Occultella kanbiaonis: one gene and its partner. The protein of the gene in region 1 interacts with the protein of each later gene in a pairwise test. Links are inferred from orthologs where the notes say so. Each region holds a gene or a part of one and is shown in the gene's direction. Other genes may lie near its edges.

Region 1 (11,314 bases):
GTTCCGGACCGGCCCGCACGGGTACGAGGCGATCCACATCCACGCCAACGAACGGTTCGTGACGACCTGGCTCGAGTGAGCGGCGGCCCCCGGTCCGCTAGACCAGGCAGCTTGGCCCGAGCAACGCCTTCAGGTCGCCGTACAGCGCCGGGGTCCGCTCCACCCGCAGCCCGTCCTCGAGCCGGAGCACGGTGGCCCGGCCCGGTGAGGTGAGCTTCACGTGCACCTCGGTGACCCCGGGGTGCGTGGACAGGATGTCGCGGAGCTGCTCCACCACCGGCGTGGTGCACCGGTTCGTCGGGATGGACAGCATCATCGGCGCGTCGTCACCCACGGACACGTCCGGGATGGACACCTCCATGGCCTGCAGCTGCATGGCCTCGTCCCGGCGCCGGACCCGCCCGCGCAGCACCACCACCTGGTCCTCGGCGAGGATCGTCGAGTAGGCCAGATACGTCTCACCGAAGAACATGACCTCGACCGAGCCCTCCATGTCCTCGATCGTGACCGCGGCCCACGCGTTGCCCTGCTTGGACATCTTGCGCTGCAGGGACGTGATCAGCCCGGCGATCGTCACGGTGGACCCGTCCGGGCGCGCCTCGTCCGCATTGAGCGTCGCGATCGAGACGTCCGCCGACTGGGTGAGCACGTGCTCGATGCCGGAGAGCGGGTGGTCGGACACGTACAGGCCGAGCATCTCCCGCTCGAAGGCGAGCTTCTGCTTCTTGTCCCACTCGGGAAGGTCGGGGACCTCCACGGCGAAACCTCCGCCGTCGCCGTCCCCGCCACCCAGGGAGGCGAACAGGTCGAACTGCCCCTCTGCCTCCTTGCGCTTGACCCCGATCACCGAGTCCACGGCCTGCTCGTGCACCATCAGCAGCGCGCGGCGGGTGTGGCCGAGGGAGTCGAACGCCCCGGCCTTGATCAGGGACTCGATGGTCCGCTTGTTGCAGACCACCGCAGGCACCTTCTCGAGGAAGTCCGTGAAGGAGGTGAAGTCCCCCTTCTCCTCGCGGGCGGCGGCGATCGCGGCAACCACGTTCGCACCGACGTTGCGCACGGCGGCGAGGCCGAACCGGATGTCCGTACCGACCGGGGTGAACGTGGCCGCGGAGGCGTTCACGTCCGGTGGCAGCACCGTGATGCGCATCCGGCGGCACTCGTTCAGGTAGAGCGCCGACTTGTCCTTGTCGTCCCGCGTCGAGGTGAGCAGGGCGGCCATGTACTCGGTCGGGTAGTTCGCCTTGAGGTAGGCGGTCCAGTAGGAGACCAGTCCGTACGCGGCCGAGTGCGCCTTGTTGAACGCGTAGTCGGAGAACGGGACGAGCACGTCCCACAGGGTCTTGATCGCGTTCGCGGAGTAGCCGCCCTCGCGCATCCCGGAACTGAACTTGTCGAACTCGGCGTCCAGCACCTCGCGCTTCTTCTTGCCCATGGCCCGCCGGAGCAGGTCGGCCTGCCCGAGCGTGTACCCGGCCAGGTGCTGGGCGATCGCCATCACCTGCTCCTGATAGACGATCAGGCCATGGGTGGTGCCGAGGACCTCCTCGAGCGGTTCGGCCAGCTCGGGGTGGATCGGGGTGATGTCCTGCTGGCCGTTCTTGCGCAGGGCGTAGTTCGTGTGCGAGTTCGCGCCCATCGGGCCGGGCCGGTACAGGGCGCCGACGGCGGAGATGTCCTCGAAGTTGTCCGGCCGCATCAGCCGCAGCAGCGACCGCATGCCGCCGCCGTCGAGCTGGAACACGCCGAGGGTGTCCCCGCGGCTGAGCAGGGTGTACGTCGGGCGGTCGTCCAGCGGCAGGTCCTCGACCACCACCGGCTCCTTGCCGTTGACGACGATGTTCTCGAGTGCGTCGTCGAGGATGGTCAGGTTGCGCAGCCCGAGGAAGTCCATCTTCACCAGGCCGAGGTCCTCCCCGGCCGGGAAGTCGATCTGGGTGATGATGGCGCCGTCCTGCTCGCGGCGCATGATCGGGATGATGTCGATCAGGGGCTCGCTGGCGATGATGACGCCCGCCGCGTGCACGCCCCACTGCCGCTTCAGGTTCTCCAGGCCGCGGGCCGTCTCGAGCACCCGCTGGGCGTCCGGGTCGATCTCGACGACCTTGCGGAACTCGTCCGCCTCCGCGTAGCGCTTGTCGTCCGGGTTGTAGATGCCCGAGAGCGTGACGTCCTTGCCCATCACGGCCGGCGGCATCGCCTTGGTGAGCTTCTCCCCCATCCCGAACGGGTAGCCGAGCACCCGTGAGGAGTCTTTGAGGGCCTGCTTGGCCTTGATGGTGCCGTACGTGACGATGTAGGCGACCTTGTCCTCGCCGTAGGTGTCGGACACGTACTTGATGACCTCGCTGCGGCGACGCTCGTCGAAGTCGATGTCGAAGTCCGGCAGGGACATCCGCTCGGGGTTGAGGAACCGCTCGAAGATCAGCCCGTTCTTCAGCGGGTCGAGCTCGGTGATGCTCATCGCGTACGCCGCCATCGACCCGGCGCCGGAGCCACGGCCCGGCCCGACGCGGATGCCGTTGTCCTTGGCCCAGTTGATGAAGTCCGCGACCACCAGGTAGTAGCCGGCGTAGCCCTTGGAGGTGATGATGTCGATCTCGTACTCGGCCTGCTTGCGGACCTCCTCCGGGACGGTCTCGCCGAACCTCTTGTGCAGGCCGACCTCCACGGACTTCACGAAGGTGGAGATCTCGTCCTCACCCTCGGGCACCGGGAAGTGCGGCATGTACTTGCCGACCTGCTCGGTGAACGTCACGTCGCACTGCTCGGCCACGAGCAGCGTGTTGTCGCACGCCTCCGGGTAGTCCCGGAACAGCTCGCGCATCTGCGCTGCGGACTTCAGGTAGTACCCCTGGCCCCCGAACGCGAACCGCTTGCCGCCCTGCTCGTACGTGGGCTCGTCCAGCGTGGCTCCGGACTGCACACACAGGAGGGCCTCATGGGCGTGGGCGTCCTCCTCCTTCGTGTAGTGCAGGTCGTTGGTGGCCAGCAGCGGCGCACCGATCTCCTTGGCGATCTCGATCAGGTCGGCGAGCGTGCGGCGTTCGATGTCGAGACCGTGATCCATGATCTCGATGTAGAAGTTCTCCTTGCCGAAGATGTCCTGCAACTCCCCCGCTGCCCGGATCGCCTCCTCGCGCTGCCCCAGGCGCAGCCGGGTCTGGATCTCCCCGGACGCGCAGCCACTGGTCGCGATCAGGCCTTCGGCGTACGTTGACAGCAGGTCCCGGTCCATCCGGGGCCACTTGCCGAGCTGCCCCTCGAGCGAGGCCAGCGAGCTCATCCGGAACAGGTTGTGCATGCCCTGCGTGGTCCGCGAGAGGAGCGTCATGTGCGTGTACGCACCACGCGCGGAGACGTCGTCGCCCGCCTGGCTCGCGTCGCCCCAGCGGACGCGGGTCTTGTCGAACCGGGACGTGCCCGGGGTGACGTACGCCTCCACGCCGATGATCGGCTTGATGCCGTACTTGCGGGCCTTCGACCAGAAGTCGTAGGCGCCGAACAAGTACCCGTGGTCCGTGGTCGCGACCGCCGACTGGCCGAGGCGCTGCGCCTCCTTGAACAGGTCGTCCACCCGCGCCGCCCCGTCCAACATCGAGTACTCGGTGTGGACGTGGAGGTGCACGAAGTCGTCGGACATGCAGGCGATTCTAGGTCGAGCCGGGGACACTGTGGGGAGGGTGTCCGGCGAGCCCGACCGGGCCCGGCGTGTCCCGCCCGGCGTGTCTCGGTCCGGGCCGAGTCAGGGCCCGACGGCGGGTCCCCGGCCCCGGCGCCGGCCGTACCCTGATCCCGTGGTGGGGACGGGCGGGGGCCGACGGCGGGTGGCACCCGTCGCCCTCGTGCTCGCCCTCGCCGCGGGGTGCGTCGGATGCGCGGGGGGCGCGCCGCAGCGGTGGTCCCCCGAGGCCGGCGCGAACTGGCAGATCGTGCTGGCCGCCGAGCCGGCGGCCGGCGTCGAGCTCCTCGACGGCGTGGCCGTCTACGACCTCGACGGCGCGGACACCTCGCCCGAGCAGGTCGCCGCTCTCTCGGGGGCCGGGGCACGGACGATCTGCTACGTCAACGCGGGCGCCTGGGAGGACTGGCGCGACGATGCCGACGAGTTCCCCGCCGAGGTGATCGGGGCGGCGTACCCGGGCTGGGACGGGGAGCGCTTCCTGGACATCCGCCGCCTGGATCTGCTCGCGCCGCTGATGGAGGCACGGCTGGACGCGTGCGCCGCGGCGGGCTTCGACGCCGTCGACCCGGACAACATCGACTCCTACGACACCGAGACCGGCTTCGACCTGACCCGGGCGGACGCCGTCACCTACGCCCTGTGGTGGGCGAGCGCCGCGCACGAGCGGGGACTCGCCGTCGGGCAGAAGAACGCACCCGACCTCGTGGGCGACCTCGTCGACTCCTTCGACTTCGCCGTCACCGAGGACTGCGCGGCGGACGGGTGGTGCGCGGACCTGAGCCGGTATCTCGACGCGGGACGGCCGGTGTTCGCGATCGAGTACACCGACCGCACCGGCTCCGGTGACTTCGCCGAGTTCTGCGACGATCCCGCCCTGTCCGGGTTCTCGCTGATCCTGAAGCACCGCGACCTCGACGATTGGCGGGCGGGCTGTGAGTGAGGCCGCTATTGTCACCGAATGGCTGAACTGAGCGCGCTGCCGCGTGGGCGCTGGCGCGAGGTGGCCGCAGCCACGGGACTGCTCGGCGCCACCGGCGCACCGCGGCCCACCATCTTCGCGGAGATGTCCGCCCTCGCCGCGAGCACCGGCTCGCTGAACCTCGGCCAGGGCTTCCCCGACGCCGACGGGCCCGAGACCGTCAAGGCAGCCGCCACGGCAGCCATCGCGGCCGGGCACAACCAGTACCCGCCGGGACCGGGGATCCGGGTCCTGCGTGAGGCGATCGCCGCCCACCAGGACCGCCACTACGGGATCGCCCTTGACCCGGACACCGAGATCCTGGTCACCGCCGGTGCCACCGAGGCGATTGCGGCCGCGGTGCTCGCGCTCGCCGGTCCCGGTGACGAGGTCCTCACCCTCGAGCCGTTCTACGACTCCTACGCCGCGGTGATCGCCCTGGCCGGCGCCACGCACACGAGCGCCCCGCTGCGCCCCGGCACCGACCCCGCCGACGGCTTCCGGCTGGACCTGACCGCCCTGCGGGCCGCGTTCACCTCGGCCACCCGGGTGGTGCTGCTCAACTCCCCGCACAACCCGACCGGCGCCGTGCTGAACCGCACCGAGCTCACCGAGATCGCCCGCCTCGCCGCCCGGTACGACGCCGTCGTGGTCACCGACGAGGTCTACGAGCACCTCACCTACGACGGCGCCGTCCACGTCCCGATCGCGACCCTGCCCGGCATGGCCGAGCGCACCCTGACGATCTCCTCGTCCGGCAAGACGTTCTCCCTGACCGGCTGGAAGATCGGCTGGGTGAGCGGGCCGGCGGGGCTCGTCGACGCCGTCCGCGCCGTCAAGCAGTTCCTCACCTACGTCAGTGGGGCGCCGTTCCAGCCGGCGATCGCCACCGCGCTCGACCTGGAGACCGGCAGCGGCCCGGACTCCACCTGGGTGCGCGACCTGGCGACGTCCCTGCAACGGCGCCGCGACCTGCTCACCGAGGGCCTGACCGACGCCGGATTCACCGTGGTCCGGCCCCAGGGCACCTACTTCGTGATCGCCGACGCCGCCGACCTGCTCGCCGGCTCGCTCGCGCCGACAGGCATCGAGACCGGCGTGGACCTGTGCCGTGAGCTGCCCAGCCTGGCCGGCGTCGTCGGAGTGCCGACGAGTGCGTTCACCAGGGCCGGCTCCGACGCCGATCTCGCGCTGGCCACGACCGTGCGGTTCACGTTCGTGAAGTCGACCGAGGTGCTCACCGAGGCGGTCCGACGCCTGCGGATGCTCAGAGGACTAGCGTGAGACCTGACACCGCCCGGGCCTGAGGAGGCACCCGATGGTCGAGCTGAGCACGGACGACGTGTGGCGTGTCCTCGAGAAGCAGAACTTCATGGTGATCGGGATGGTCTCGGCGCGCGGGATGGCGCGGACGGCCGGGGTCATGCCGTGCGTCGTCGAGCGGGTGCTGTGGTTCACGACGAACACACAGGAGTGGAAGGCCAAGCATCTGGCGGCGAACCCCGAGGTGTCGGCGACGGTTCCGATCCCGAAACGCATTCCGTTCGTGCCCTGGGTCCAGATCCCCGCCGCGACCGTCACGTTCGCCGGCGTCGCGCAGATCCTCCCGGCCACGCAGATGCCGCCGGGCGCGCGGGAGAAGCTGCTCCGCGGGCTGGAGCTCGGCGGCGCGGAGCGGGGCGCCCTGATCGGCGTCGGGGTGCGGCCGGCCGGTGACTTCGTGACGTACGGCGTCGGCTGCTCGCTGCTCGAGATGCGCGACACCGAGATGGCCAGGGGGCGCGCGCCGACGGCGTGAGCGCGGCGACCGGCATGGACGAGGCCCCTCGTGCCGCTTCAGATCCCGAACAGGGTGTCCGGCAACAGGTGCGGCACCGTCATCACGGCCCAGAAGCGCAGCCAGCGCCCGGCCACGGAGATCAGGGCGAACAGCCACCAGCGCATCCGCACCGTGCCGGCCAGGACGCTGACCAGTGCGTACGGGGGCACGCCGGCGAACGCGCTGACGGCGGTGACCAGGCTGGGACCCCAGACGTGGCGGCGGCACCAGGCCTCGACCCGGTCCATGCCATCCACCCAGCGGCCCTTCGCCGTCGACCGCTTGCGCAGGTGGGCGAGGTCGAGCACGCCGCGGCCGAGTAGGTAGTAGAGCATCTTCCCGGCGACCTGCCCGACGGCGCCGGCGAGCGCCAGCCACACGGCCGGCACGTCCGAGACCAGTGCCACCGCCAGCAGGTACACCTCGGCGGGCAGCACGATCACGATCGCCGAGAGCAGGCAATAGCCGAAGGCCGCGGCGAGTTCCAGCACGCCGCGAACCCTACCCGGCCGGGGTGCGATGATGGTCGGTGCGACCGGCCCACCCGTTCGCGGGGCCGAAGGGTAGGTGTGCCGTGTCCGGGATCGAGATCGTCGTGGTCGACGGCGAGCGGTTCGAGGTGCGGCGTCAGGCCGGCACCTACCACCTCACCTGGCTGAGCGGCCCGAACCCCGGCTACGGCTTCAGCATCGGCAGCAACACGGTCGCAGTACTCGAGCCGCGGGTACTGGAGACCGAGATCCGCGGATTCCTCGGTCAGATCGACCCCGAGACCGGCTACCTGTAGGCCGCCGAACGCGACATCGTTGTCCTCGAGCTCGCTGCAGGGGCCAACAACCTCGCGCTCGACGGATCAGGCGGCCACGGTGACGCCATCTGAGTCGCCACCGGCCGCGTCGGCGCGCGATGCGCCGGGCTCCGCGGCGGGGTGCCCGGCCCGACGGGACCGGGTGGCGCGGCGGACGAGAAGGGCCGCGGCCAGGGCGAACAGCGTGGCCAGGGCGAACACGCCGCTGAACGGAGCGAACGCCGTCGGGCCGTCGGTGAGGGCACCGAACACCACGCCCGTACCGGCCAGGGCGACCGCACCACCGATGGAGTCGGCGATCGTCAGGGCGGAACTGTTGAAGCCGCGATCGGTGTCGGAGGACAGCGCCAGCGTCATCGTGGAGATCCGCGGGTAGGCCAGTCCCATGCCGGCACCCGCGAACGTCCACACGGCCACGGTCGCCAGCGCCGGCGCCGCCAGCACGCTCGTGAGCGTCGAGGCGGCGATGGCGAAGAGCACCAGGCTCGTGCCAAGGCGCAGGACGCCCCGGTCGCTGACCCGGGTGGCAACCCGGCCGTGGATCTGGGATGCGAGCGCCCACGCCAGTCCGCCGAAGGTGAGGCCGAAGCCCGCCAGCACCGGAGTCACGTGGTGGACGTCCGTGAGCAGGTAGGGCAGGTAGACCTGGGCACCGACGAACGCACCGGACAGGAATCCCCGCAGGGTGATGACGGCGGGCAGGCCGCGCCGCGCACGGAGGGCACCGGCGGGCAGCAGCGGGCGCAGCGCGATCAGCACCACCACGAGAGCGGCCGCCGCTGCGATCCAGCCCGCCGGGGTCCCGGTGCCTGAGGTCAGGTCGACGGTGAGCACTCCCGCCGCGACGAGCGCCGCCCAGGCGACCGTGCCGAGGCGCCACGGCGCCGCGCCGGGTACGTCCGCGGCGAGCCGGCGCAATGCCGGTCGGAGCATGATGACGGCCGGCACGACGAGCAGGATCACGCCGTGGAACACCCAGGGCCAGCCGAGGTTCTCGGCGACCAGGCCGCCGAAGAACGGCCCGACCAGTGACGGCACCACCCACGCCGCGGCGAATCCGGCGAAGATCCGGGCGTGCAGCTCGGGCGGGTAGATGCGGGCGACCATCACGAACAGGGACACCGTGATCGCCCCACCACCGAGTCCGTGCAGCAGGCGCCCGGCGACCAGCACCTCCATCGAGGTGGCGAACCCGGCGATCCCGAGGCCGATCACGAACAGCGCGAGCGAGGCGAGCAGCGGACCCCGCGGCCCGGTCCGGTCCGACCACTGCCCCGCGATGACCATCCCGATGATGCCGACCGCCAACGGTCCGGAGAACGCGAGGGCGTACAGCGAGGCACCATCAAGGGCCGCGCTGATGCCGGGCATCACCGTGGTCACGGCGAGCGACTCGAACGCCGCGAGGAACACCAGGGCGCACATGCCGATGCTGATCCAGCGCAGCCCGGGTCCGAGGACGGACAGTGGTGGCTCAGCGGCCACGGGAGCGGTCATGATCATCAGGCTAGAGTCTCAACCTAGGTTCAGGTCAAGGAGTTGACACATGCCCAGGATCGAAGGTGGGAAGACGCACGTGCTGACGGTCGGTGAGCTCTCCGCGCGCAGTGGTGTTGCGCCGTCGGCGTTGCACTTCTACGAACGGGAGGGGCTGATCAGCGCCGAGCGTACCGCCGGCAACCAACGCCGGTACCGGCGGGACACGCTGCGAAGGGTCGCGTTCATCCGGGTGTCCCAACGGGTCGGGGTCCCACTCGCCCGGATCCGTCTGGCGCTCGACTCGTTGCCGGCCGGCCGGACCCCCACCAAGGCCGACTGGGCCCGACTGTCCCGGATGTGGCGCAGCGAGCTCGACGAGCGGATCGCGGCACTCGAGCACCTCCGTGACGACCTGACCGGCTGCATCGGCTGCGGCTGCCTGAGCCTGCGCACCTGCACCCTGCAGAACCCCTCGGACACCCTCGGCGCGACCGGCACCGGACCGCGCCGCTGGGACGACGTCACGACGTCGTGAGCACCTTGACGGCGTCGCGGTGCCAGATCCGGGCGTCCAGGTAGCGGTCGGCGCCGATCTCGTACCCGAGCGAACGGTAGAACGGCATGGCGGTCTCCTGCGCGGACAGCTCGACCCGGACCGACGCGGGCTCCCCGGCCGTGTACTCGGCCAGGGCGATCTCCTCGAGGGCGGCCATGAGCACCCGGCCCACGCCCCGCCGTCGGGCACTGCCCCGCACCGCGACCCGGGTCGCGTGCACCACGCCCGGGTGCGCGGGGTCGGCGAGCAGCCGCGCGGTGCCGAGGTCCGCGGCACCGGTGACGTCCTCGGGATCGTCGGTGACGAGCACGTGCGCCGTGCCGGGCCGGGCGTCGAGGTCGTCGAGCTCCTCGTCCTCGCGCACGCCCTGCTCGCCGACGAACACCTCGAACCGGATCGCGTGCACGCGGGCCAGGCCGGCCGCGTAGCCGGGGCGGGCAGCATCGATGCGGAGCACCCTCATGGCCCCTGCAGCCTCTCCAGCGCGACCGTGAGGTCCTCGGGGTAGGAGCTGGTGACCTCGAGCCAGTCGCCCGTGCCCGGGTGGTGGAAGCCGAGCCGCATGGCGTGCAGCCACTGGCGGGTCAGCCCGAGCTCCTGGGCGATCGTCGGATCGGCGCCGTAGGTCAGATCCCCCACGCACGGGTGGTGCACGGCACTCATGTGCACCCGGATCTGGTGGGTCCGCCCGGTCTCCAGGTGGACCTCCAGGAGCGAGGCCCGCCGCATCGCCTCGAGGGTCTCGTAGTGGGTGACGCTGTCCTTGCCGTCGGCGACCACGGCCCACTTGTAGTCGAGCGTGGGGTGCCGTCCGATCGGAGCGTCGATCGTGCCGGTCGACGGGTCCGGGTGCCCCTGCACCACCGCGTGGTAGACCTTCTCGACGGTGCGCTCCTTGAACGCCCGCTTGAGCACGGTGTAGGCCCGCTCGCTCTTGGCGACGACCATCAGCCCGGACGTGCCGACGTCGAGCCGGTGCACGACGCCCTGGCGCTCCGGCGCCCCCGACGTGGAGATCCGGTAGCCCGCCGCGGCGAGCCCGCCGACGACCGTCGGCCCGCTCCAGCCCGGGCTCGGGTGCGCGGCGACGCCGACCGGCTTGTCCACGACCACCACGTCGTCGTCGTCGTAGCGGATCGCCATCCCCGGCACCGGCTCCGGCGGCGTGGTCGGAGTGGGGGCGAGGTCCGCGAGGGTGACCTCGAGCCAGCCGCCCGCGACGAGCCTGTCGGACTTGCCGAGCGGACGACCGTCCAACAGCACGTCACCGTTCGCGGCCAGCTCGGCGGCGCGGGTGCGGCTGAGCCCGAGCAGCCGGGCGAGCGCGGTGTCCACCCGTTCCCCGGCCAGCCCGTCCGGGACCGGCATGGAGCGTGTGTCAGCCACGGTCGGTGCCGTTGGCGGTGGTGGGGCCGTCCCGGTTCTGCTCGGGCGCGGTCTCCTCCGGCCCGACGGCGGCGCTCGCCTCCTCGTCGACGGCGGCCGTCTTCTCCTCGGGGTCGACGTCCCCGGTCGCGTCCGCGACGTCTGCCGCCTCCGCCCCCCTGGTCTCCTCGTACCCGTGCCCGGCCGGGGCCAGCCGGCGACCGTCCACGCTGAGCCCGCGGAAGGTGAGCACGGCGATGGCGATCGCGGACAGCACGATCGCGATGTCCGCGACGTTGCCGACGAACCAGTTGTTGTAGTTGATCATGTCGACCACGTGGCCCACGCCGAAGCCGGGCTCGCGGAACAGTCGGTCCGCGAGGTTGCCGAGGTTGCCGCCGAGCAGGGCGCCGAGTGCGATGGCCCAGGCGAGCGACCCGAGCCGCCGGGCGACGACGATGATGACGGCCGTGACCACGACGGCCGCGATCGTGAAGAACCAGGTGGAGCCCTCCGCGAACGAGAACGCGGCCCCGGAGTTGAAGACGAGGCTCAGCCCGAGCAGGTCCCCGATGATCGGGACGTACTCACCCGGCTCGAGCCGGGTCACCGCGAGGTACTTGACGACCTGGTCCACGACCAGC
Region 2 (11,405 bases), 880 kb from region 1 along the record:
GACCTGGTGGGGGAGTCGGGCGGCGCCGCGCCCACCGAGGGCGCCGCTCTCGGGGCGCGGCTGCCCGCGCTGCGCCGCGCCCTGGCCGGTACCGAGATCGTCGTGGCCGCGGCCACGGACATCCCGCTCCTCGGCCTGCACGGCGCCGGGGCCTCCCTGAGTGAACGACCCGGCATCGACGCGGCCGACGCCCAGGCGATCGAACGGGACGTGGCCGCGTTCGCCGCCGACCTCGAGGAGGCCGCGGCCCGTGCCGCCGATGGTGCGGCCACGCGCGGCTCCGGCGCCGGGAGCGACCTGCTCGCAGGTGCGCGTGCACATGCGGGCCATCGGCATGCGGAGCGGCCCGCGCCGGCCCGCCGGGCCACGTACTCCGGGGCCGGAGGCGGGCTCGCGTTCGCCCTGGCCCTGCTCGGGGCACGGGTCCTCGCCGGCTCGGACGTGGTGGCGACCGAGGTCGGCCTCGACGACCGGATCGCCGACGCGGATCTCGTCGTGACCGGCACGGCCGTCCTCGACGGTGACGCCCTCCACGAAGGGGTTCCGGCCGCCGTCGGCAGCCGTGCCATGACGCACGGCCTGCCCGTGGTGGCGATCGCCCACGAGGTCCATGTGAACCGGCGCGAGCTCGCCCGGGTCGGCATCAGCGCCGCGTACCCCGTTCTTGACACGCCGCTGTCGCCGACGGGCGGAACCGAGGTCGACAGGACCGACGCACTGTCCGCGCTGCGGGCGCGCGGGGACCGGGTGGCCCGCTCCTGGGGCAGGTGACGTACTCTGGTCTGGACGCCATGAGCGGACGCGGGAACAACTTCGCCCGATCGGTGCGTTACCACTGAGGAGAATGCCGGCGACCGTGTCCGGCGGGCACACCACATCGGAGATGACGATGACCGAGACCACCACCGAGACCCTCGAGCACGAGGTCGCCCTGACCGACTTCGCCGCGTCCAAGGTGAAGTCGCTGCTGTCCCAGGAGGACCGCGACGACCTGCGCCTGCGCGTGGCCGTGCAGCCCGGCGGCTGTTCCGGCCTGATCTACCAGCTCTACTTCGACGACCGCTACCTCGACGGCGACGCCGTCCGGGACTTCGAGGGCGTCGAGGTCATCGTCGACAAGATGAGCGTGCCCTACCTCACCGGCGCCACCATCGACTTCGCGGACACGATCGAGAAGCAGGGCTTCACGATCGACAACCCGAACGCCGGCGGCTCCTGCGCATGCGGCGACTCGTTCCACTGAGCCGCCCCCGGAACTAACGGCTGCGCCCCTCGTCCGCAGCGGACGAGGGGCGCAGCCGTCTGCTGTCCCCGACCCGACCAACTACGAATCGAGCCCATCCACGTGAGTCTGTCCCGCCGCCGTCCCCTTCCGCTCCTGATCGCCGGTGCCACGGCGGCCGCCCTGCTCCTCGCGGGCTGCTCCGGCGGCGACGACGACGGCGGCGACCCCACGCCGTCGCAGTCCGAGAGCGGCGGCGCCGAGGTCACCGAGGGTAGCGAGGGCATGCCGCAGGCCTCGGGGCAGTTCGGCGAGTCCCCGAACTTCACGTTCCCCGACAGCGCTCCGCCCGAAGGCCTGCAGGTCGACGTCCTCTCGGAGGGCGACGGACCCGTGGTGGAGCCGAACGCCGTCGTGACCGCGAACTACTACGGCATCGTCTGGGGCTCCGACACCCAGTTCGACGACTCCTACAGCCGCGGCGCCCCGAGCATGTTCGGGCTCACCCAGGTGGTCCAGGGCTGGACCGACGGGATCCCCGGCCATGCCGTGGGCTCCAGGCTGCTGATCAGCATCCCGCCGGACCTGGGCTACGGGCCGCAGGGCGGGAACCCGGACGCGGGCATCGGCGCGGAGGACACCATCGTGTTCATCATCGACCTGGTCGAGACGTATAACCCGGGCGACGCCGGCCAGGCCGACGCGGAGCCCACGCCGGAGGCGGCCGACGCTCCGGTCGTCATCGACGGCGCACTGGGGGAGCCGGTGACGTTCACGATCGCCGAGGGGGCGGCCGAGCCGACCGAGCTGACCGTCATCGTCCTGGCCACCGGCACCGGTGAGCCCGTGGCGAGCCAGCAGAGCGTCGCCGTCGCGTACGCGTTCTCGTACTGGGACGGCAGCGGGACCGGCTCCAGCTGGGGCTGGGACGGCGCGGACCCGGAGGGCCCGTTCTCGGCGTTCGCCGGCCAGGGCACGATCGTGGACGCCACCCTGGACGTGCCGGTGGGCTCACGGGTGCTGGTGCTGGCACCGGCGACCGAACAGGCTCCGGCGAGCGCCGCTGTCATCGACGTGCTCGGCACCGCCTGAGCGACGATCTCGACGGACGCCCCCGGAATCCGACCCTGGGGCGTCCATCCGAGCGGGTCCTGACGCACGCACCGGCCCGTTGGGGATAGGGTGGGCGAGGCTGGTGAGAACTTCGTGACGGACACCCTGAAGGTGTCCAAAAAACCTAGTGATCACGCGGCCGAACTTGCAGATCGTTGTGACGTCGGAAGGCTTGAAGATCGTGTCATCGCCCTCTTCTCGACACCCGAAACGCCGCGCTGCGGCGCTCGGCGTGGTCGGGCTCGTTACCGCCGCAGTTCTGGGTGGTTGCTCCGCCGAGCAGGTGGGTCGCGGTTGGATGCCGACGGTCCCCGGCATGACCGAGCACACCGACGACGTCGTCGCGTTGTGGACCGGTTCCTGGATCGCCGCGCTCATCATCGGCGTGCTCGTGTGGGGGCTGCTCATCTGGTGCGTGATCGTCTACCGCAAGCGCAAGGACGACAACCGCCTGCCCGTGCAGCTGCGCTACCACCTACCGCTGGAGTTGCTCTACACCTTCGTTCCGATCGTCATGGTCGGCGTGCTGTTCTACTACACGGCAACCCTGCAGGAGGAGATCACCGACACCTCCGCGGAGGCCGACGTCCACATCGAGGTGTACGGACGGCAGTGGTCCTGGGACTTCAACTACCAGGACGCCGACGTGTGGGACTCCGGTGAGCCGGCCGCGCTGGACCTCAGCGACATGGCCGTGACAGAGGAACTGCCCACGCTGTACCTGCCCGTCGACCAGACGGTCGAGTTCACGATCCGCAGCCGCGACGTGGCGCACTCGTTCTGGGTGCCGGCGTTCCTGTACAAGATCGACATGCTGCCCGGCGAGGTGAACACCTTCCAGGTGACCCCGGGCGTCGAGGGCGAGTGGCTCGGCAAGTGCGCCGAGCTGTGCGGCCAGTACCACGGCTACATGCTGTTCAACGTGGCCGTCGTCTCCCAGGCGGAGTTCGACGCGCACATGGCCGAGCTGGAGGAGGCCGGCCAGACCGGCCAGCTGGGTCCGGAGTACGACCGGCAGAACCCGGCGAACCTGACCGGCGCCGAAGAAGGAGCTGACCACTGATGGCCACCATCGAGGACACGCCGCAGGCGCACGTCGAGACGGTGCCGGGCCTTCCCCCTGAGCGTCAGAAGCTCGGTCGGACCGTCATCAAGTGGGTCACGTCCACCGACCACAAGACGATCGGGTACCTGTACCTGATCACCTCCTTCATCTTCTTCTGCATCGGCGGCGTGCTCGCGCTGCTGATCCGGGCCGAACTGTTCGAGCCGGGCGTGCAGATCGTCAGCAGCGCCGAGCAGTACAACCAGTTGTTCACGATGCACGGCACGATCATGCTGCTGCTGTTCGCGACGCCGCTGTTCGTCGGGTTCGGCAACGTCCTGGTGCCGCTCCAGATCGGTGCCCCGGACGTGGCGTTCCCGCGGCTGAACATGTTCGCGTACTGGCTGTTCCTGTTCGGCGGGATCATCGCCTGCGCCGGCTTCCTCACCCCGAAGGGTGCGGCGAGCTTCGGCTGGTTCGCATACGCGCCGTTGTCGAACGCGACCTATTCCGACGGCCTCGGTGGTGACCTATGGGTCATGGGTCTGGCGATGACCGGTTTCGGCACGATCTTCGGGTCGGTCAACTTCATCACCACGATCCTGTGCATGCGGGCCCCGGGCATGACGATGTTCCGGATGCCCATCTTCACCTGGAACATCCTGCTCACCTCGGTGCTCGCGCTGATGGCGTTCCCGATCCTCGCCGCCGCCCTGTTCGGGCTCGGCGCCGACCGGATCCTCGGCTCCCAGATCTTCGCCGCCGAGAACGGTGGGGCCATGCTCTGGCAACACCTGTTCTGGTTCTTCGGACACCCGGAGGTCTACATCATCGCGTTGCCGTTCTTCGGCATCGTCTCGGAGATCCTGCCGGTGTTCTCCCGCAAGCCGATCTTCGGCTACAAGGGCCTCATCTTCGCCACCATCTCGATCGCCGGCCTGTCAGTGACCGTGTGGGCCCACCACATGTTCTCCACCGGCCAGGTGCTGCTGCCCTTCTTCTCCGTGATGACGATGGCGATCGCGGTGCCCACCGGTGTGAAGTTCTTCAACTGGATCGGCACGATGTGGCGCGGGAAACTCACGTTCCAGTCGCCGATGCTGTGGTCCATCGGGTTCCTCGCCACATTCCTCTTCGGTGGCCTCACCGGCGTGATCCTGGCCAGCCCACCGCTGGACTTCCACGTCACCGACACGTACTTCGTGGTGGCGCACTTCCACTACGTCGTGTTCGGCACCGTGGTGTTCGCGATGTTCGCCGGGTTCTACTTCTGGTGGCCGAAGTTCACCGGCAGGATGCTGGACGACAAGCTCGGCAAGCTCCACTTCTGGCTGTTGTTCATCGGCTTCCACGGCACCTTCCTGATCCAGCACTGGCTCGGCGTGCTCGGGATGCAGCGCCGGGTCCCGGACTACCTGCCCGAGCCCGACTTCGTGCTGTTCAACCAGATCTCCACGGTCTCCTCGGTGCTGCTGGCGCTGTCGACGCTGCCGTTCCTGTGGAACGTCTACAAGACCTGGCGGCACGCGCCGCTGGTCACGGTCGACGACCCGTGGGGCTACGGCGCCTCGCTCGAGTGGGCCACCTCCAGCCCGCCCCCGCGGCACAACTTCACGTCCCTGCCCCGGATCCGGTCCGAGCGTCCCGCCTTCGACCTGCACCACCCGGAGGTCGCCGCGCTCGATCACGCGGAACCGGACAAGGACATCCTCGATCAGATCTACGGCAACGCCGAGATGGCCGGCCACAAGGCCCAGGTCGACGAGCGAGCAGCCCGGCAGCGGCAGGAAGGGACGGACAAGTGAGCAGGGGTCACACGCCCAAGAGTGCCAAGAAGAACTCCCCGCTCGGGGTGGAGAAGTGGTTCTTCCTCCTCGGCTTGGTCTTCTTCGTGCCGGTCTTCCTGCTGTACGGACTCTGGTCCCACTGGGAGCCGATCGGTTCGATGGCCCTCGGTCTGATCATTGGCATGTGGGGCATGGTCGGTGTCTATCTGTGGCGCGTCGGGTCGCGGATCGACGAACGCCCCGAGGACGACCCGTACGCCGAGGTCACGGCCGACTCCGACTACGGTGTGTTCTCCCCGTGGAGCTGGTGGCCGCTCGTGCTCGGGATCGCCGCTGCCCTGGTGTTCCTCGGCGTGGCCGTCGGCTGGTGGCTGGCCGGTATCGGAGTGGCACTGGGCGTCATCGGCCTCGTCGGCCAGGTCCTGGAGTTCAGTCGCGGACAGCACGCCCACTGAGCGGCGCCTGAGCCCACGTTCGCCGAAGGGTCCGTACCGAGATCGGTACGGACCCTTTCGCATGCTACAGAGACAAGGGGAGCCCGGGGTGCGCAGCGGGACACCCGCGATCCACCTGGTGCAGCTCGGCGAAGGCCGCGTCCCTCGCCGACGCACAATGCCGAAGCGGGCCCACACCGGATCTCTCCGGTGTGGGCCCGCCGTTACGTGCCTGCGCTGAACGTCAGGGGACGATCAGACCCGCCGTCTGGGTGCGCGCGCGCTCGAAGCGGGCGGCCACGTCCTGCCAGTTGGCGATGTTCCAGAACGCCTTGACGTAGTCCGCCTTGACGTTGAGGTAGTCCAGGTAGAAGGCGTGCTCCCACATGTCCAGCAGCAGCAGCGGGATGATCCCGACCGGGATGTTGCCCTGCTGGTCGAAGAGCTGGAAGATCGCGAGCCGCTGGCCGATGCTGTCCCAGGCGAGCACAGACCAGCCGGACCCCTGGATCGCATTGGCGTTCGCAGCGAACTGCGCCTGGAAGGCCTCGAAGGAACCGAACTGGTCCTTGATCGCCTCGGCGAGCTCGCCGTCGGGCTGCCCACCGCCCTCGGGGGAGAGGTTGTTCCAGAACACGGTGTGGTTGGTGTGGCCACCGAGGTGGAACGCGAGGTTCTTCTCGTGCAGGTTGACCGCGGCGAAGTCGTTCTTCTCGCGTGCCTCGGCGAGCTTGTCCAGCGCGGCGTTCGCACCGGTCACATAGGCGGCGTGGTGCTTGTCGTGGTGCAGCTCCATGATCTTGCCCGAGATGTGGGGCTCAAGAGCGGCGTAGTCGTACGGCAGGTCAGGAAGCGTGTACTGAGCCATGTGGTCCTCCCGGTCGGTGCGGCGCAGTGATTCCGTGCCGCGGTTTATCACCGCGGCCCCGGGAAGGGGCCGCGGGACGTTGTCAGCATCAGACCCGTCGTCGAGCGGCGGGTCTCCTCCACCGTATCCCGAAGGTCAGTGGCTACGCGCTTCGAGCTCGTGGACGTCCCGACCCTCGGACGCGGGCAGTTCGTCGTGCGCGCCGGTGGCGTGCGCCGCGGCCAGTTCGGCTGGGGTGACGGGCTCGACCCGGTCCTCGTAGAAGAAGCGGGAGAGCTTCTGCCGGCGCAGCTCCTTGGCGTGCCCTGGGCGACGGACGCCGTTGGCGTCCTCGGCGGGCTCGATCTCGAGGGGACGCTCCCGCTGCGGGCCGACCAGCACCCACCGCTCGAACTCGTCCAGGGGCTGGTGCACCTCCGCGTACTCGCCGGAGGCGAACCGGACCACGCGGCCGGTCTCGTGGCCGTGCAGGACCAGTTCGCGGTCCTTGCGCTGCAGACCGAAGCAGACTCGCTTCGTCACGATGAACGCGACCACCGGGAGGACGAAGAACAGCACCCGGAACGCCCACGTGATCGCATTCAGGGACAGGCTGAAGTGCGTGGCGATGAGGTCGTTCGAACCGGCCCCGAGAAGCACGAAGAACGCGCTGAGCACGGCCACGATGATGGCGGTGCGCGTCGGTGCGTTGCGCGGCCGGTCGAGCACGTGGTGCTCGCCGGTGTCCTTGGTGACGAGGTTGTGGATGAACGGGTACGCCCCGAGGATCGTGAAGAGCAGGCCGGGCACCACCACGGCCGGGATCAGGACGTTGAGCGAGAGTGTGAAGCCGCCGATGACCACCTCCCAGCCGGGCATCAGCCGCAGCGACCCCTCGAGGAAGAGCATGTACCAGTCCGGCTGGGCACCGGCGCCCACCAGGGCGGGGTCGAACGGGCCGTAGTTCCAGACGTTGTTGATGCTCATCGTCGCGCCCATGAGGCCGAGGATGCCGAACACGATGAAGAAGAAGCCGCCGGCCTTGGCCACGTAGATCGGGAACAGCGGGAAGCCGACCACGTTCTTGTCCGTGCGACCGGGGCCCGGGTACTGGGTGTGCTTGTGCCAGAACACCAGGAACAGGTGCACGGCCACGAGCGCGAGGATCAGCCCGGGGATGAACAGGATGTGCAGGGCATACATGCGCGGGATGACGTCCATGCCCGGGAACTCGCCGCCGAACACCATGAAGCTCAGGTAGGAGCCGATGATCGGGATGGACCGGACCACACCGTCGGTGATGCGCAGGCCGTTGCCGGAGAGCACGTCGTCCGGGAGCGAGTAGCCGGTGAGGCCGGCCAGCAGGCTCGTGATCAGCATCAGGAAGCCGACCAGGTAGTTCAGTTCCCGTGGCTTGCGGAACGCACCCGTGAACAGGATGCGGAGCATGTGGATCACCATGGCGCCGACGAAGATCAGCGCGGACCAGTGGTGCAGCTGGCGCATGAAGAGGCCGCCACGCACATGGAACGAGAGGTTCAGCGTGGATGCGAACGCCTCGGACATCGGCTGGCCCTGCATCGTCACCGGGAGGGCGTCGTGCGGGTAGTGGATCTCGTTCATGCTCGGCACGAAGAACATCGTGAGGAACGTGCCCGAGATGATCAGCACGATGAAGCTGTACAGCGCGATCTCACCGAGCAGGAACGACCAGTGGTCGGGGAAGAGCTTGCGGCCCAGTCCCTTGAACATCTTGGAGATGCCGAGACGGGTGTCGAGGAAGTCCGCCGTTGCGGCGATCTTCGGGTCCACCTTGGGGCCGGAGGCCAGGTCGGTGGTCATCGTTCACGCTCCCAGAAACTCGGGCCGACGGGTTCGTCGAAGTCACGCTGCGCCACCAGGTAGCCGTTCTCGTCGACGTCGATCGGCAACTGGGGCAGTGCCCGCCCCGCGGGTCCGAAGACCACCTTGGCCTCGTCGGTCACATCGAACGTGGACTGGTGGCACGGGCAGAGCAGGTGGTGGGTCTCACGCTCGTACAGCGCCACGGGGCAGCCGACGTGCGTGCAGATCTTCGAGTACGCCACGATGCCGTCATAGGACCAGCTGGCGCGCTCCTCGGTCTCCTTCAGGTCCTGCGGGTCCACGCGGACCAGGAGGACGACGGCCTTGGCCTTCTCGTCCAGGTAGTCCGGGTGCTCCGGCAGATTCCACGGCATCACGTGGAAGAGGCTCCCGATGGTCACGTCGGAGGCCTTGATGCGGCGGTTGGTCGGGTCCGTGGCGAGGTAGATGCGGTCGCCGTTGGCAGCGGGCGCCCACGCGGTCCGCTTGAACCTCGAGATGTCCCAGTCACCACCGAGGTTGCCGATCAGCGGCACCAGGAACGGCAGCGGCGCGAGGGCGAGGGCACCACCCAGGGCGCCCTTGATGAGCGGGCGGCGGGCGATGTCGGTGTCCTTGGCGCCCTCGTTGAACATCTCGATCGCCGTGCTCCGCGTCTGCGCGTCTCCGGCGATCTCGTGCCGCTCCTCGACCTTGTCATGGTCGTTCATGAGCGACTTGGCCCAGTGGATCGCGGCGGTCCCGATGCCGAGCATGCCGAGCCCGAGTCCGAGCCCGATGATCAGGGTCGACAGGCGGGTGTTGCCGACGCTGCCGCTCTCTGCGTCGACCGGGATGGCGAAGTAGCCGACGATGGCGGCGATGCTGGCCAGCACGGAGACGGTGAACAGGAGGAGGACGAGACGCTCTGAGCGCTTCGCGGCCTTCGGGTCCTCATCGCCGAGGCGAGGCCGGTGCGGGGGCAGTCCCGGGTTCGGGAACTTGTCCGGGTGCTCGGTGAGCTCGGTGGAGTGGTCGGACTGCTCGATACTCATGAGGAGCGCGCTCCGATCCACACTGCGGCCCCGATCAGGAGGCCGAATCCGACGAGGAACGCCCAGACGCCCTCGGACACGGAGCCGAGCGAGCCGAGGCTGAAGCCACCGGGGTTGGGCTCCCGCTGGGCCATCAGGTAGGCGATGATGTTGCGCTTGTCCTCTTCGTTGAGGTTCGCGTTGTTGAACACGGGCATCGACTGCGGGCCGGTGATCATGGCCTCGTAGATCTCGATGGGCGTGCTCTCGTCCAGTGCCGGCGCGTACTTGCCGTTGCTGAGGGCGCCACCGGCACCGACGAAGTTGTGGCACATCGCGCAGTTGGTCCGGAAGAGTTGCATGCCCTCCGCCGCGTTGCCGAGCTCGGGGTCGACGACGTCCTCACCGGGAATGCCCGGGCCGGGGCCGAGGGTGGCGATGTAGGCGGCGATCTGCCGGGCCTGCTCGTCGTTGAACTGTGGCGGCTTCGCGCCGGCCTGCGGGGAGTCCGCGTCCATCGGCATCCGGCCGGTGATGACCTGGAAGTGCACCGACGCCGCACCGACGCCGATCAGCGAGGGCACCGTGTCCGAACCCTCGGCGTCCATGCCGTGGCAGGTGGAGCAGTTCGTGATGAACAGCCGGCGACCCTCTTCGATGTCATCGGGGGACGCACTGTTCGCCTGCGCCGAACTCGGGGCGAGAGCGGCGTAGACCGCGCCGGTGAGGAACAACGCCAGGGTCATCAGGATGACCGGCGCCAACCGGTGCCGTCTGCTGGCCGCTAATGCCTTCACTTCGTCAGATCCTTCGCTACGTCAGGTATGGGTGGTTTCGGGAGAGCCGCTATTGCAGGAAGTAGATGGTGAAGAACAGCGCGATCCAGACGGCGTCGACGAAGTGCCAGTAGTAGGAGACGACGATGGCCGTCGTGGCCTCGTGCTCCCCGAACCGCTTCGCGGAGAATGACCGCAGCAACACGAACAGGAACGCGATCAGCCCGCCGATGACGTGCAGGCCGTGGAAGCCGGTCGTGAGGTAGAAGACCGAGCCGTACGTCGAGTTCTGGAACGTGAGTCCGTGCTGGGCGAGCTCGGCGTACTCGAAGATCTGGCCGGCGACGAAGAACGCGCCCATCAGGTAGGTGAGGATGAACCACTCGTTCATGCCCCACTTCCAGAACACGAACACGCCCGCGGACCGGCGTGCCTGGAGCCGCTCGGCGGCGATCACGCCCATCTGGCAGGTGACCGAACTGAGCACCAGCACCAAGGTGTTGGCGCCGGAGAACAGGAGGTTCAGCTGGCCGGCACCCTCGGCCCACACTTCGGGTCCGGCGACCGAGCGGTGCGTGAAGTACATCGCGAAGAGACCCGCGAAGAACATCAGTTCGCTGGACAGCCAGACGATCGTGCCCACCTGCGCGAGGTTGGGCCGATTCACCGACAGGTGGGGGGTGCTGAGCTCAGTGGTTGCAGACGACACGATGTCATTATGGCGCGAATGGCAACCGCGTGGAGCCTCCGGCACGCCCGGATGCGACTTTGCCGCACGATGATGCCCCAAAGTGACTTCGGAGGGCATGGAAACCTAGGCGGGTACTGACAAAAGTGCTGGTGGCGTCACGTCCCAGGGGTGGGTCCCGTGGTGCTTCGCGGAGGGCGCCGCCGGGGTCGCCGCGCGGCACCGGTGGCGCCGCCGGAGGTGGGGGACGACTAGCATGTTCGGCAGGACTTCGGCGGCGGTGGGATCCGCGCCGCTTCTCGATCTGGAGGACCACGATGACCGCTGCGCCGCACGAGGCCGCGCCCGCACCGCAGAAGCAGGAGACCGTGTCGGTCCTGCTCTACAGCGACGACTACACGACCCGGGACGCGGTGAAGGTCGGCGTCGGCCGCCGCGCGTCGATCGACACCCCGAAGATCGCCTGGACCGACGCCGCGACGCCGGCCGCGGTGATCGAGCACGTGGAGAACAACGCCTACGACCTCCTCGTCCTCGATGGCGAGGCGGCCAAGCACGGTGGCCTGGGTCTGTGCCGCACGCTGAAGTCGGAGATCTACAAGTGCCCGCCGATCATGGTGCTCATCGCCCGGTCG

The links.
Region 2: the proteins of GKS42_RS09945 (region 1) and ctaD interact in binary tests that used the Escherichia coli proteins (3 or more experiments, as listed by UniProt). The link is inferred for Occultella kanbiaonis from one-to-one orthologs.

The regions. Positions count from the first base shown.
Region 1 is NZ_CP046175.1:2,154,765-2,166,078, reverse strand. Bases 3,877-6,785 are described here. They hold GKS42_RS09945 (aminotransferase class I/II-fold pyridoxal phosphate-dependent enzyme), read left to right. Parts: upstream 3,877-4,643; coding sequence 4,644-5,927; downstream 5,928-6,785. Other genes in these bases: GKS42_RS09935 (YqaA family protein), read right to left, coding at 6,480-6,785; GKS42_RS09940 (pyridoxamine 5'-phosphate oxidase family protein), read left to right, coding at 5,962-6,441; GKS42_RS09950 (endo alpha-1,4 polygalactosaminidase), read left to right, coding at 3,877-4,625. Also shown: GKS42_RS09960 (cupin domain-containing protein), read left to right, coding at 1-79; dnaE (DNA polymerase III subunit alpha), read right to left, coding at 98-3,643; more of GKS42_RS09950, read left to right, coding at 3,798-3,876; more of GKS42_RS09935, read right to left, coding at 6,786-6,953; GKS42_RS09930 (hypothetical protein), read left to right, coding at 7,037-7,249; GKS42_RS09925 (MFS transporter), read right to left, coding at 7,316-8,767; redox-sensitive transcriptional activator SoxR, read left to right, coding at 8,817-9,284; GKS42_RS09915 (GNAT family N-acetyltransferase), read right to left, coding at 9,271-9,768; GKS42_RS09910 (RluA family pseudouridine synthase), read right to left, coding at 9,765-10,673; lspA (signal peptidase II), read right to left, coding at 10,684-11,314. UniProt on the Escherichia coli protein: Shows aminotransferase activity with methionine and histidine as substrates, and to a lesser extent also with phenylalanine.
Region 2 is NZ_CP046175.1:3,031,598-3,043,002, reverse strand. The notes cover bases 2,792-5,791. They hold ctaD (aa3-type cytochrome oxidase subunit I), read left to right. Parts: upstream 2,792-3,397; coding sequence 3,398-5,185; downstream 5,186-5,791. Other genes in these bases: GKS42_RS13985 (cytochrome c oxidase subunit 4), read left to right, coding at 5,182-5,622; ctaC (aa3-type cytochrome oxidase subunit II), read left to right, coding at 2,792-3,398. In the rest of the region: GKS42_RS14010 (glycerate kinase), read left to right, coding at 1-771; iron-sulfur cluster insertion protein ErpA, read left to right, coding at 890-1,243; GKS42_RS26935 (FKBP-type peptidyl-prolyl cis-trans isomerase), read left to right, coding at 1,346-2,314; more of ctaC, read left to right, coding at 2,463-2,791; GKS42_RS13980 (superoxide dismutase), read right to left, coding at 5,846-6,469; qcrB (cytochrome bc1 complex cytochrome b subunit), read right to left, coding at 6,605-8,290; qcrA (cytochrome bc1 complex Rieske iron-sulfur subunit), read right to left, coding at 8,287-9,327; qcrC (cytochrome bc1 complex diheme cytochrome c subunit), read right to left, coding at 9,324-10,103; ctaE (aa3-type cytochrome oxidase subunit III), read right to left, coding at 10,153-10,791; GKS42_RS13955 (response regulator transcription factor), read left to right, coding at 11,088-11,405. UniProt on the Escherichia coli protein: Cytochrome bo(3) ubiquinol oxidase is the terminal enzyme in the aerobic respiratory chain of E.coli that predominates when cells are grown at high aeration.